3 regions of the Pontibacter sp. 13R65 genome follow, and region 3 is predicted to be linked to each of the others. Evidence: riboswitches for the same ligand, from Rfam matches in the RefSeq annotation. Region 3 holds a riboswitch; each other region holds the start of a gene.

Region 1 (4,214 bases), on a different contig from region 3:
ACATGCCGCCATTAAAGCGTATCCCACCAGATAAGCTGTTTTTTTCGTTTATATCGTAATCGAAGCCCACCTGTCCGTTCATAAAACCGCCCTGCGGCCTGGTTTTGCCGCTGAACTGGAAAATGTCGTTGCCACCGTTGGAGAGACGCGTTAGCCTGATATCGCCTTTGTTGTAAAACAGGTTGGAGCCGATGGTGCTGTTAATGCCCAATTTGCCCTGGCGTATGTTCAGGCTGGCGTTGCCGTTGCTGGAGCGTGTGCCTCCACTCAGCGCCACAGAGCCATTTACGCCCTGCATGTTGCTGTCTTTTTTGGTGATGATGTTGATGATACCGGCAGAACCTTCGGCATCGTATTTGGCCGATGGGCTGGTAATAACCTCCACCGATTTTATCATGTTGGCCGGAATCTGCTTCAGGGCATCGGCAATGCTGCCAGCCATAATAGAAGAAGGCTTGTTGTTGATGAGCACACGAATATTGGAGCTGCCCCGCAGCATCACGTTTCCGTCTGTGTCTACAGATAAGCCCGGCACTTTCTGCATGACGTCGGCTGCGCTGCCACCAGCATTAGTCGCATCTTTTTCGGCATTGTAAACGGTGCGGTCAATTTTCTCCTCCACCAGGTTTTTCTCGCCGGTTACCACCACCTCGCTCAGATTTTGTGAGTTGGTGGTGAGGGAGATGCTGCCCAGGTTCAAATCGGCATTGTCGGCAGCAACAGTTACTTCGTTTATAACCAGTTGCAGATAACCGATAAAGCTCACGTTGAGCTTGTATTTGCCTGCCGCTACCTTGTCTATGGTAAAGCGGCCTTTGTCGTCGGCCATGGTGCCGTTAACGGGTTGATCGGTGCGCAGGTCAATCAGGGCCACTGTTGCAAATTCAACCGGTTTTTTGGTAGCAGCATCGAGCACAACGCCGCTAATTTTGGCATTGCCTTTAGGAGTAGAAAGAGCGGCCTGTTGTTGTGGCGCGGACTGAGAAGCGCCTGGCCCTTGTGCCAGGGCAGGGAAGGTGGTTAAGCCCAACAGCAGGTAAAGTAAGCTTTTTTTCATGTTTTATTTTGTACTAGTGATAGCCGGAAGCTGGTTTTAGTGCTTCACTCTACAAAGAAAAGCTAAACTTTAAACCTGCGGAAACAGAATAGACCAACAGCACCTATTCTTATATAGAAAGGCTGTAAAAATCTATCAGCAGGAATATTTAATGTGCTAATGGTTTAATGGGTTAATGTGCTTGTGGGGCAAGTGGACCCTTGGCAAAATTCCGACAGAAATCCTTCTGGAGGGCATTTTCATTTAAATAATTGCTCTTCCTCCCGGCAAATCTTACTGAATGTACTTAGAAGGTATGAAAATAATAATCTTCTTGTCAAATGTTATTCCTCCCGCTACTGCCTTTGCCAAGCGCACAAATTCCAGTCATTGGCTTGAGCCGCCTCGTGAGATCCGGTGCCGCCAAGGCGGCAGCCCGCTTGCGGGGCAGGAGGGAACGCAGCGGCGATGGCCAATGACGAGGCCCCGCGGCCGTGAGCGCTCAGAGCAGTTCTTTGCAACAAGATAGTTTAAGGGCACCGGATCAGCAGTTGCTAAGACAGGTGGAAAAGTATTAGATAGTCTAAAATCTCTCTGGAATGGCAATTTCATTAGAAGAATTACTGCTCATTCTCCATTTATTCTATAGACAAAATCTTACTCCAGCGTGCGTATGGTGTTATTTTGAGCTAACTTGCTAAGCACCTGATAAGTAATTTTTCAAAATAAATGATGTAAACTTACCTAATTGCTAAATAATTTTTAACTTTGTAGCAAATTCTATTCTCCAGGTGAGGAATTTATAGAAGAAGAGGCGAGAGAACAGGCTCTTAGACCCTCTGGCAACCATCCCGTTGGAAAGGTGCCAAATCCTGCCCAACTGTTATGGGGAAATATAAATTATTAAAATGAAAGACATCAACCAACGTTTTCCTTTTGCTGAAGAGCCTCTTTTCTCTTCCCGTTCCATAGCCTGCTGTTCGCCAAAAACAAGTTGTTGTTGCTGCTGTGCCGCTTATAACCATTGGCAAACTAATCACTAAACCGCTTTTTCTTGAACTGAACAGGGCATTCCTGTCGTTAAGAGTTACCCTTACAGCTTCCGGGCTGCTTTTGCAGAAAAATGGGAGGGTTTATGCTCAAAAGCAGCACCTCGACCTACATGGCGAGCTGTTCTGCGTAATAAGAGAGGCAAATGTTTTCAGAGAAACATTTTTTGATTTATAAATAATTGAAGTTCACCCTGGCGCGGTGACTTTGCTTTAATAATAGTTGTAGTAGAGAGATATCTTATAATATGCTAAGTTTCAGATCAGAACTGGAAAACCCTATTGTTGAAAAAGACATTATCGATCTTGAAAAGAAGATCAGGCTTTTTCGCGAAGGTAAATTAAACGAAGAAAAATTCCGTAGCCTGCGCCTTGCGCGTGGTGTGTATGGGCAGCGGCAGGTAGGTGTGCAGATGGTACGGATTAAGTTACCATTTGGCAGACTTACCACACAGCAGTTGCTCCGCATCGCTTCCATCTCCGATGAGTATTCTACCGGGAACCTGCACCTGACCACGCGTCAGGATATCCAGATACATTACGTGAGTCTGGATCGCACTCCAGAACTTTGGGCAAAACTGGAGGAAGATGATATTACGCTGCGCGAAGCCTGCGGTAATACGGTGCGTAACGTAACTGCTTCGCCAGAGGCTGGCATCGATCCGGAAGAGCCGTTTGATGTGGCTCCTTATGCCGATGCTACTTTCCGTTACCTGCTGCGTAACCCAATTTGTCAGGAAATGGGACGTAAGTTCAAGATGTCTTTCTCTTCCAGCGACAAAGACACAGCCTTTGCTTACATACACGATTTGGGCTTTATCCCGAAGGTGCAGGTAATAGATGGCCAGGAAGTGCGTGGCTTTAAAGTGCTCATTGGTGGTGGCCTGGGCGCTCAGCCGGTGCTGGCACAGGTAGCTTACGAGTTCCTGCCTGAGAATCGTATTATTCCATTTATAGAAGGAGTTCTGCGTATATTCGACCGCTATGGCGAGCGCAATAACCGCAACAAGGCCCGTTTTAAATACCTTCAGAACAAGATTGGCATGGAAGAGGTGATGCGCCTTGTAAAAGAGGAAGCAAAGGCCCTGAAAGTGCACGAGTTCGATATTCCGAACAGAGAAGGCCTGAACCCTGCCTTGCCTGCTCCAAAACCACTGCCTGAGTTCCTGATAGAAAATACAGATAAGTATAAACTGTGGCTACGCACCAACACTTTTCAGCAGAAGCAGGAAGGCTATTTTGGAGTGTATATGAAAGTGCCGATCGGCGACATCAGTTCCGACACTGCTCGTAAACTGGTGCCTTTGATCCGCGATTATGCCGCCGATGAACTGCGCGTAACCCAAGGGCAGAACCTACTACTCAAGTTCGTGCGCGAAGAGGCACTACCTTATTTTTTTACCAAGCTCGATGAGCTGGGTCTGGCAGAACCAGGCTTTGATACCGTAGCAGACATTACCACCTGCCCTGGCACCGATACCTGTAACCTGGGCATATCCAACAGTACGCACATTACCAAGGTGCTGGAAGACGTAATTATCCAAGAGTACCCAGAGCTGCTGTTCAACACCGACCTGAAAATAAAAATTAGTGGCTGCATGAACTCTTGCGGTCAGCACGGCCTGGCCGGGCTTGGTTTCCATGGCTCTTCTATTAAGAGTGGTAAGAGCGTGGTGCCTGCTCTGCAAGTAATGATTGGTGGTGGCACACTGGGCGATGGCGAAGGTCGTATTGCACAACGAATTATTAAGGTGCCAAGCAAAAAGGGGCCGGATGTGCTGCGTTACGTAATCGAAGATTACCGCGCCCTGAAACTGGAGAATGAAAAATTCCATGATTTCTTTGAGCGCCAGGGTAAAGACCATTTCTATCAGCTGCTGAAGCCGCTTGCAGACATGACCAAACTGACCTCCGATGATTTCGTGGATTGGGGGCACCAGGAACAGTACCAGCCTGCCATTGGTGTAGGTGAGTGTGCCGGTGTTATGATCGACCTGGTAGCTACTTTGCTGTACGAATCTGAAGAAAAGCTGCAGTGGGCAGTAGAGGCCTTCGAAGAAAAACGATTTGCCGACTCTATCTACCATAGCTACAGCACGTTTGTAAGTGCTGCCAAGGCTCTTTTGCTC
Region 2 (4,214 bases), on a different contig from region 3:
TTTTACATAAGTATCGATCAGCAACGAATAAGTCTCCGAGTGAATGTTCTCCATCATAATCTGGAAACCGTAGAAGCAGCGGGCCTCTGGTATCTGCACCTCATTCATGAAGTTAACAGCCAGGTTCTCGTTCACAATTCCGTCTGATGCTGCAAAAAAGGCCAGTACGTGGCTTATAAAGTGTCTTTCGCCATCGTTCAGGTTCTCCCAGTCCTTAATATCCTGCGAAAGATCAATCTCCTCTGCTGTCCAGAAGCTGGCTTCCGCTAATTTATACATCTTCCAAACGGCATCGTGCTGTATCGGGAACAAGACGAAGCGGTTTGGGTTTTCTTTTAGTATTGGCTCCATAAACACGTAAGCTTTATAGTTAAGGCACCCTGATGAGGCGGCTTGCCTCGGGGCGCTAGTGATTTTTAAAGGAACGAGTAGTGGCTCTTTCCGCTACCCTTCAATATCAGGAGTTCAAATATATGGAATAGAACTTGAAATCGGGGGCTAAAGTTTTTCAATTTCTCCACACTTTTACAACGTACTCATTATCTGATGTTTACAATCAAATTAACAGGCATATAAACATCTACAATTGTTTATATATTCATGCATGAATGCCATAACAGCACAATGAGGCAGACATAGCAGCTAAGAAAAGTTATATAAAAGCGCAACACAAACTTAACTTTACGGTTACATTCCCCATCAAAATACAAATTACATTTGCACCCCCAATTCCTGCCTCTGCCACTCTTTACAGGTTACCAACTTCATTTTGTGGACAACTCAAAACTCTAAAAATAGATCTATACACCTATTGTTCAGATGATTATACCAAGTTTTAAACCACGGCAATTTTTACCACACAGATTTCAACATCGTTATCCACACAGGTGTGCATAACAGTATAAAATGCTTATAAAACAAATTAAGACACAAGTGTTTGCATAATAAAAAATAGAACCGTACTTTTGCAGACTAAAATTTTAAATATACATTGAAGCTGATGTACGCAATTGTAGAAATCGCAGGTCAACAGACCAAAGTAGAAAACGGCAAGTTTATCTACGCTAGCAAGCTTTCCGGCAACGATGGTGACGCCGTTGAGTTCACCAATGTTCTTCTTACCGATGATAACGGAACTATTACCTTAGGCGCTCCTTTTGTAGATGGCGTTAAAGTAACCGGCAAAATCCTTGGCGATGTGAAAGGCGATAAAATTATCGTTTTCAAAAAGAAGAGAAGAAAAGGATACAGAAAGAAGAATGGTCACCGCCAGCACTTCACGAAGGTCCTGATCGAAAGCATTGGGTAAGCAAGTAGTAAGAAGAATTTAATCGTTTTGAAAATTTTCAGGTCTGGCAACAGCCTGAAGTAAATAGTTAAAGAAAATGGCACACAAAAAAGGAGCTGGTAGTTCTAACAACGGTCGCGAATCGCATTCTAAACGACTTGGTGTTAAGATTTATGGTGGCCAGGATATCATCGCTGGTAACATCATTGTAAGACAAAGAGGCACTGCGCACCACCCAGGCCAGAACGTAGGTATTGGCAAAGACCATACTTTGTTCGCTTTGGTAGATGGCGTAGTTGAGTTCAGAAAAGGAAGAAAAGATCGTTCTTACGTTTCTGTACTTCCTAAAGTACAAGCTGAGGCTTAGTATAAACTGCTTCGGCAGTCAACAACTACAGAAAAGGGATGCCAGCCGGCATCCCTTTTCTGTTTTAAAGCGCCAGCTCGACTTACCTACCCCTAAGCAAAAAATAGCCATTTTGCCTCCGGAAGGCTATTTTCATTAGAATAATTGGTGGTTGCTGATTGTTAGTTGCTGAATTGTTAAATGGTTGATTTAAAAACTTAAAGATGAGAAGATTTGAAAATGGGAAGATGGAGAAAGGTGAGCTTCAAATGAATAAAGGTTAAAATCACCTCCTATTCATAACTCCTGTTGCAGCTCTTAATCACAAGCAGGCATCTTGAGCATCAACTACTAGCACAAATTTCCAGTTCTTGGGTTGAGCGCCTTTGCAGGTTCCCGGTGCCGCGGGAGCGGCGGCCCGCAAGGGCAGGAAAGATGCAGCAGCGCGATCCCTAAAGACGAGGCCCCGCGGCCGCGAGCGCTTGGAGCCGCAACAATGCAATAAGAAAGCATAAGGGCACCGGATCAAGCAGTTGCAAGGAGAGTTGGAACCCATTACAGGTGCAATGGCAGCATTTTTAACCAAACAGCAGCCTATAACTCCTAACTCTTACCTAGCCTTGGAAAGAGCCTTAGATCTCGCATTTCTACCCCCCCCCCCCGGAAGGCCATTTTCATTAGAATAATTCATCTCCCAAACACCCTTTTCACCTCATCATCTTGCCAAACCTGGTACAGCGAAACGTAACAGGCCTCACAAAAGCTAACAGAGAACATAATTTGTTAACAGCAAAATTTTATTTCCTGCAAATATCTACTTAACTTGCAGGTTCTTATCAAGAAAGACTGAGGGACAGGGCCCGTCGATGTCTTAGCAACCTGGGTAATGCCGAGGTGCTAACTCCCTCCTGGTAACCATAGCCAGGGAAGATAAGACTGTGCATCCTACCTCCAGGTGTCCTTCTTGATAAGCAACAACCGCTGTAGACTTAAGAGAAGAGAGACACCAATACATGAAAGACCACCCTATTTATAAACTGCTGCAGGAGCGCGTGCTGGTGCTAGATGGCGCCATGGGTACCATGATTCAGCGATATGAGCTACAGGAGCAGGACTTCCGTGGCGATCGCTTTAAAGACCACCCCAGCGACCTGAAAGGCAATAACGACCTGCTTTCGCTTACCCGCCCCGATGTTATTAAGCAAATTCACCTCGACTACTTAGAGGCAGGCGCTGATATCATAGAGACGAATACCTTTAGTGGCACTACCATTGCCATGGCCGATTACCACCTCGAGCACATTGTATATGAGCTCAACTACGAGTCGGCCCGCATTGCACGTGAGGCAGCAGATGAAATAACAGCTAAGAATCCGGACAAACCGCGTTTGGTAGCAGGAGCCATTGGCCCTACCAACCGCACGGCGTCTCTCTCTCCGGATGTAAACAACCCCGGCTACCGCGCCATCACCTTCGACCAATTGGTAGAGGCCTACTACGAACAGGTAAAAGGCTTGGCCGACGGTGGCTGCGATGTACTGCTCATTGAAACCGTTTTTGATACCCTGAACTGTAAGGCAGCGCTGTTTGCGGCAGAACAGTTTGTGATAGATGGTGGCAAGAAACTGCCGATCATGGTGTCCGGCACCATTACCGATGCCAGCGGCCGCACCTTATCGGGGCAGACGGTAGAGGCTTTCTGGAACTCGATCTCGCATGCGCCTATTGTGAGCGTTGGCTTTAACTGCGCCCTGGGTGCACGCCAGCTCAAGACGCACATTCAGGAGCTATCGCGTATCTCCGATATTTACATTAGCGCTTACCCCAACGCTGGTCTGCCAAATGCCTTCGGAGGCTACGACGAAACCGCTGATGAAATGGGCGCTATTGTGGAGGAGTACCTACAGGAGGGGCTAGTAAACATTTTGGGTGGTTGTTGTGGCACTACGCCATCGCACATCAAACGTATAGCCGAACTGGCTGCCAAACATACCCCGCGCAAACCTTCTGTTATTGAGCCACTGCCACGCTACAGCGGCTTGGAGCCACTTACCATTACCCCGGAGTTGCTGTTCGTAAACGTAGGCGAGCGCACTAACGTAACCGGCTCTCGCAAATTTGCCCGCTTAATTGTAGAAGGCAAATTCGAAGATGCCCTGACCGTTGCCCGCCAGCAGGTAGAGGGCGGAGCGCAGATTATAGATGTGAACATGGACGAAGGCATGCTCGACTCAGAGCAGGCCATGACCAACTTCCTCAACCTCATCGCCTCCGAACCAGACATTTCCAAGCTACCTATCATGATCGACTCCTCTAAGTGGAGTGTGATAGAGGCTGGTTTGAAGTGTGTGCAAGGCAAATCCATTGTAAACTCCATCAGCTTAAAAGAGGGCGAAGACAGCTTCCGTAGGCTGGCCCGCAAAGTGCGCCAATACGGAGCAGCTGTGGTCGTGATGGCGTTTGATGAGCAGGGGCAGGCCGATACGCTGGAGCGACGCAAAGAGATCTGCGGCCGCTCTTACCGCATCCTGGTTGAAGAACTGGGCTTCCCGCCACAAGATATTATTTTCGACCCGAACA
Region 3 (4,214 bases):
GCCTGAATTATATCATACAAGCCTTGCCCTACACACCCAAATCCAAATATCCCAATTCTTCTCTTATCGTTCCTTATCTTCATATAATAATGCTTCTACAGTTTCGTCTTCGTAAAATTTGTTGATAGAACTGGTAATCTGGTCTGTTTCTACCAGAAAACCATCGTGCCCAAAATCGGACCGGATCAGGGCAAAAGATGATCCGGCTACATGCTCATGTAAAAATTTCTGCTCCTCTACCGGAAACAGCACATCAGTATCTACACCAATAAACAGCGACCTGGCTTTTATCTGGCTCAGCGCTTGTTCGGCGCTGCCCCTTTCACGGGCCACATTGTGCGAATCCATGGCTTTGGAAAGAATCCAGTAGGTGTAAGCATTAAAGCGTTTTGCCAGCTTCTCGCCCTGGTACACCTGGTAAGAGGAGGCGCGGTAGTTGTCGGTAATACTGTTGCCGGGCTCCTGCTGGGTTTTGTCGTAAGAGGCGTAATGGCGATACGATAGCATGGCAATAGAGCGTGCTATTTTCATGCCTTCCAGTCCGGCTGTTTCGGTGTTAGTGGCCCAGGTGGGGTCTAACCGAATGGCCATGCGCTGGCTCTCGTTAAAGGCGATGCCCCAGGCAGAATGACGTGCATTAGAGGCCACATGAATCATACGCTGAAAAACGGATGGGCGCAAAATGGCCCACTCCAGGGCATGTTGCCCGCCCAGGGAGCCGCCTAAAATAGTGTGCACGTGCTCCAGCCCCAACTCCTGCCGCAGCAGCTCGAAAGCAGCTACAATGTCGCGGTTAGTTATAAAAGGGAAGTCATGGAAATAAGGCTTTCCCGTTTCAGGATTAAGCGATAATGGCCCGGTGGAGCCATAGCAGCCGCCAAGCGTATTGGCACATATTATAAACCAGTCAGCAGGGTCATACAATTTACCTTCACCAATAAGACCGCACCACCAGTCGGTAAAATCGGAATTGCCGGTAAGGGCATGGCACACCCATACCACATTGTCGCGCTGTGGGTTCAGCTGGCCATAGGTGGTATAAGCAAGCTCGAAGCCGGGCAAAACGGTGCCCGACTCCAGCCTGAAATCTTGATGGTAATGGTATAGATGGTGCTGTGGCATTCTTATTAGTCTAGTTAGTTACAGGCTCTTCTGCTGTTGCCAGCACTTTTGCAAAAGCCTGCTCAAAATCTGCTTTAATATCCTGAATGTGCTCGATACCGGCAGACACACGCAGCATGGTTGGTTCTACGCCCGCTCCAACTTGTTCTTCGTCAGAAAGCTGCTGGTGCGTGGTAGAGGCCGGATGAATAATCAGTGTTTTGGCATCGCCAACATTGGCCAGGTTGCTTACAAGCTGCAGGCTGTCTACAAATTTCACGGCCTGCTCTTTCGATCCTTTCAGGCGGAAAGAGAAAACTCCTCCGAAACCTCGTTTGAGGTATTTTTTGGCAAGTTCGTGGTAGCTGCTACTCTCCAAGCCTGGATAATTAACCGATTCCACCTGCTCGTGTTGCTCCAGCCACTGCGCCAGTTCCAGTGCATTCTGTACCGTTCTGTCGACACGCAACGACAGTGTTTCGAGGCCCTGCAGCAGCAGGAAAGAGTTGAACGGACTCAAGGCCGGACCAAAATCACGAAGACCCTCTACTCGGGCGCGAATGGCAAAGGCAATGTTTCCAAATGGCCCGTCGGAGCCGAACACTTCCCAGAAATTTAAGCCATGGTACCCTTCTGCCGGCTCAGAGAAAGCTCTGAACTTGCCGTTGCCCCAGTTGTAGTTTCCGCCATCAACAATAACGCCCCCGATGCTGGTTCCGTGGCCGCCGATCCATTTGGTGGCAGACTCCACTACTACATTGGCACCATGCTCCAACGGGCGGAACAGGTAACCTCCTGCCCCAAAGGTATTGTCTACTACAAGCGGCAAGTCGTGCTTGCGGGCAAGTGCGGCGATGGCTTCAAAATCTGGAATGTTAAAGCGTGGGTTGCCTATCGTTTCGAGGTAAATGGCTTTGGTTTTATCATCAATCAGTTTCTCATAGCTCTCTACTTCGTCGTTTTCGGCAAAGCGGGCTTGTATGCCTAAGCGCTTAAACGAAACCTTGAACTGGTTGTAGGTGCCACCATACAGAAATTTAGTGGATACGAAATTATCGCCGGCTTCCAGAATGTTGTTCAGGGCCAGAAACTGCGCCGCCTGACCAGAAGACACGGCCACGGCTGCTACTCCCCCTTCCAGAGCCGCGATGCGTTTTTCGAACACATCGGTGGTAGGGTTCATAATGCGGGTATAGATATTTCCGAACTCCTTCAGGGCAAAGAGGTTGGCGCCATGCTCTGCATTTTTAAAAACGTAGGAGGTTGTTTGGTAAATAGGCACAGCCCTGGAGAGGGTGGTAGGGTCTACTTCCTGGCCAGCGTGCAGCTGTAGGGTTTCGAAGTGTAAGTTATCAGCCATGTATTATGTATCTATTGATTTAAAAGATCAGGAATGAATTTACAAGGTTCTGCAGGTGCGTGTAGTATGTTCAGGAACAGCAGGAGTGTCTGCGGCAGTTAAACTTTATCAAACACGAACGTGGAAAAAATTTAACAACAGCAACAGGTGCCTTGTAGCAGCATTGCTCTTCTGGATGAGAAATGGAAAGCCCTGAACAGATTTTCTGCAGGCGTAAATACAAAATAATACCGTGTTTTCTTGATTCCCTTTTTCATTGCGTTATCAATTTATATTCTTCCGAACTTTTCGGAATCAGGAATTAGCACCTTTACCTTGGCAGTTAGGTTGCTAGAGTTTCACAGAGCCTGTCTCTCCACTCTTCTTTATAAATCAAAATCCTGAAGGGATAATTGACTTGATGTTGCAATATTAAGGGCTGCAACGCGTAAATCCAAAAAAAATATCTCCTTTTTCAGAAATAAGCTTTTTGTCCAGCACCCTTACGCTCACCAAGTTGCAGACCTTTGCTTGCTCTACGGCCTCGTATACCTCTTGCTATAAGGTTGCTTTAGCGCCTGTAACCGCTACAATTTGCTAAGTGAGCCAAGCCCAATTATTATAACAAAAAAGGCCTTCCGGAGAGCTTGGAGGCAAAATGCACTTTAGGCCGACTGGATGCTGAAGCAGCACCGTTTACTCAGAATGACAAGCCTGGGGGCACCTTAGCTAAAAGTGCTCCGGAAAGACTTTTTCATTTTAATAATCAGAAAACCAGGCACTAGAGATCTTTTTTTGGTTGGGGTAAAACTATATGCTCTTATTCCGGTTCTATTTTTGAATTGGCTATTTTCAAGAGTGGTATAAATATCATCCTATCGGGGGTGTTATAAAGAGTAATTATTAATCTTATAATACAACTTATATATATAAAAATATAAAACTAAATATACACCAGCTAGTATAAGATAACCATATAAATCGTGTTGAAACATACGTATCACACCCAGGCAGCACGTTATATTAATACACAATAATTTTCAGACCTATAAAATATACATAACTTTGCCTTTCTACAATCCCGAAAAATTAATGGAGGCTATAAAAGAAACTAACTTCTCCTTTACCGGACAAACTGGGTTTTATAGAGGCAAAGTCCGTGATGTTTATTACTTTAACGACAAGCTGGCTATAATCGCCACCGACCGGATTTCTGCTTTTGATGTGGTACTGCCACGTGCAATCCCTTACAAAGGCCAGGTATTAAACCAGATTGCCAGCCATTTTTTGCAGGCAACAACCGATATTGTTCCGAACTGGGTAATCTCTACCCCGGACCCAAATGTAACAATAGGTCACCACTGCGAACCGTTTAAGGTAGAAATGGTGATTAGAGGTTATTTGGCGGGCCATGCCTGGCGCGAGTACAGGGCCGGCAAGCGACAAGTGTGTGGTGTGCAACTCCCGGATGGCCTGCGTGAAAACGACAAGCTGCCGGAGCCCATTATAACACCTACTACAAAAGCTGACCAGGGCCACGACGAAGACATATCCCGTGAAGATATTTTGAGGTCAGGGCTTGTATCTGAGCAGGATTATCTTAATTTAGAACTTTACACCAGAAAATTATTTGCCCGTGGTACCGAGTTGGCTGCCAAGCAAGGCCTTATTCTGGTAGACACAAAGTATGAGTTCGGAAAAAGCAACGGGCAGGTTTACCTGATCGATGAGATCCATACGCCAGACTCCTCCCGCTATTTTTATAGCGATAGGT

What was found. A riboswitch is a leader RNA that binds a small molecule or an ion and turns the genes downstream of it on or off. The one in region 3 is predicted to bind S-adenosylmethionine.
Region 1: linked by a shared signal. The riboswitch ahead of ACMA1I_RS21965 (HEPN domain-containing protein) and the one ahead of ACMA1I_RS22300 (O-acetylhomoserine aminocarboxypropyltransferase/cysteine synthase) in region 3 are both predicted to bind S-adenosylmethionine.
Region 2: linked by a shared signal. The riboswitch ahead of metH (methionine synthase) and the one ahead of ACMA1I_RS22300 (O-acetylhomoserine aminocarboxypropyltransferase/cysteine synthase) in region 3 are both predicted to bind S-adenosylmethionine.

The regions. Positions count from the first base shown of each region.
Region 1 is NZ_JBLIQL010000033.1:24,891-29,104, reverse strand. It holds gene ACMA1I_RS21975 (TonB-dependent receptor domain-containing protein) at 1-1,057, opposite strand, end outside; gene ACMA1I_RS21970 (hypothetical protein) at 1,353-1,565, shown strand; SAM riboswitch class I at 1,834-1,938, shown strand; gene ACMA1I_RS21965 (HEPN domain-containing protein) at 2,334-4,214, shown strand, end outside.
Region 2 is NZ_JBLIQL010000043.1:4,068-8,281, reverse strand. It holds gene ACMA1I_RS23000 (ribonucleoside-diphosphate reductase small subunit) at 1-351, opposite strand, end outside; gene rplU (50S ribosomal protein L21) at 1,001-1,309, shown strand; gene rpmA (50S ribosomal protein L27) at 1,386-1,655, shown strand; SAM riboswitch class I at 2,465-2,571, shown strand; gene metH (methionine synthase) at 2,648-4,214, shown strand, end outside.
Region 3 is NZ_JBLIQL010000036.1:24,717-28,930, forward strand. It holds gene ACMA1I_RS22290 (homoserine dehydrogenase) at 1-83, opposite strand, end outside; gene metX (homoserine O-acetyltransferase MetX) at 64-1,122, opposite strand; gene ACMA1I_RS22300 (O-acetylhomoserine aminocarboxypropyltransferase/cysteine synthase) at 1,133-2,461, opposite strand; SAM riboswitch class I at 2,728-2,835, opposite strand; gene ACMA1I_RS22305 (phosphoribosylaminoimidazolesuccinocarboxamide synthase) at 3,533-4,214, shown strand, end outside.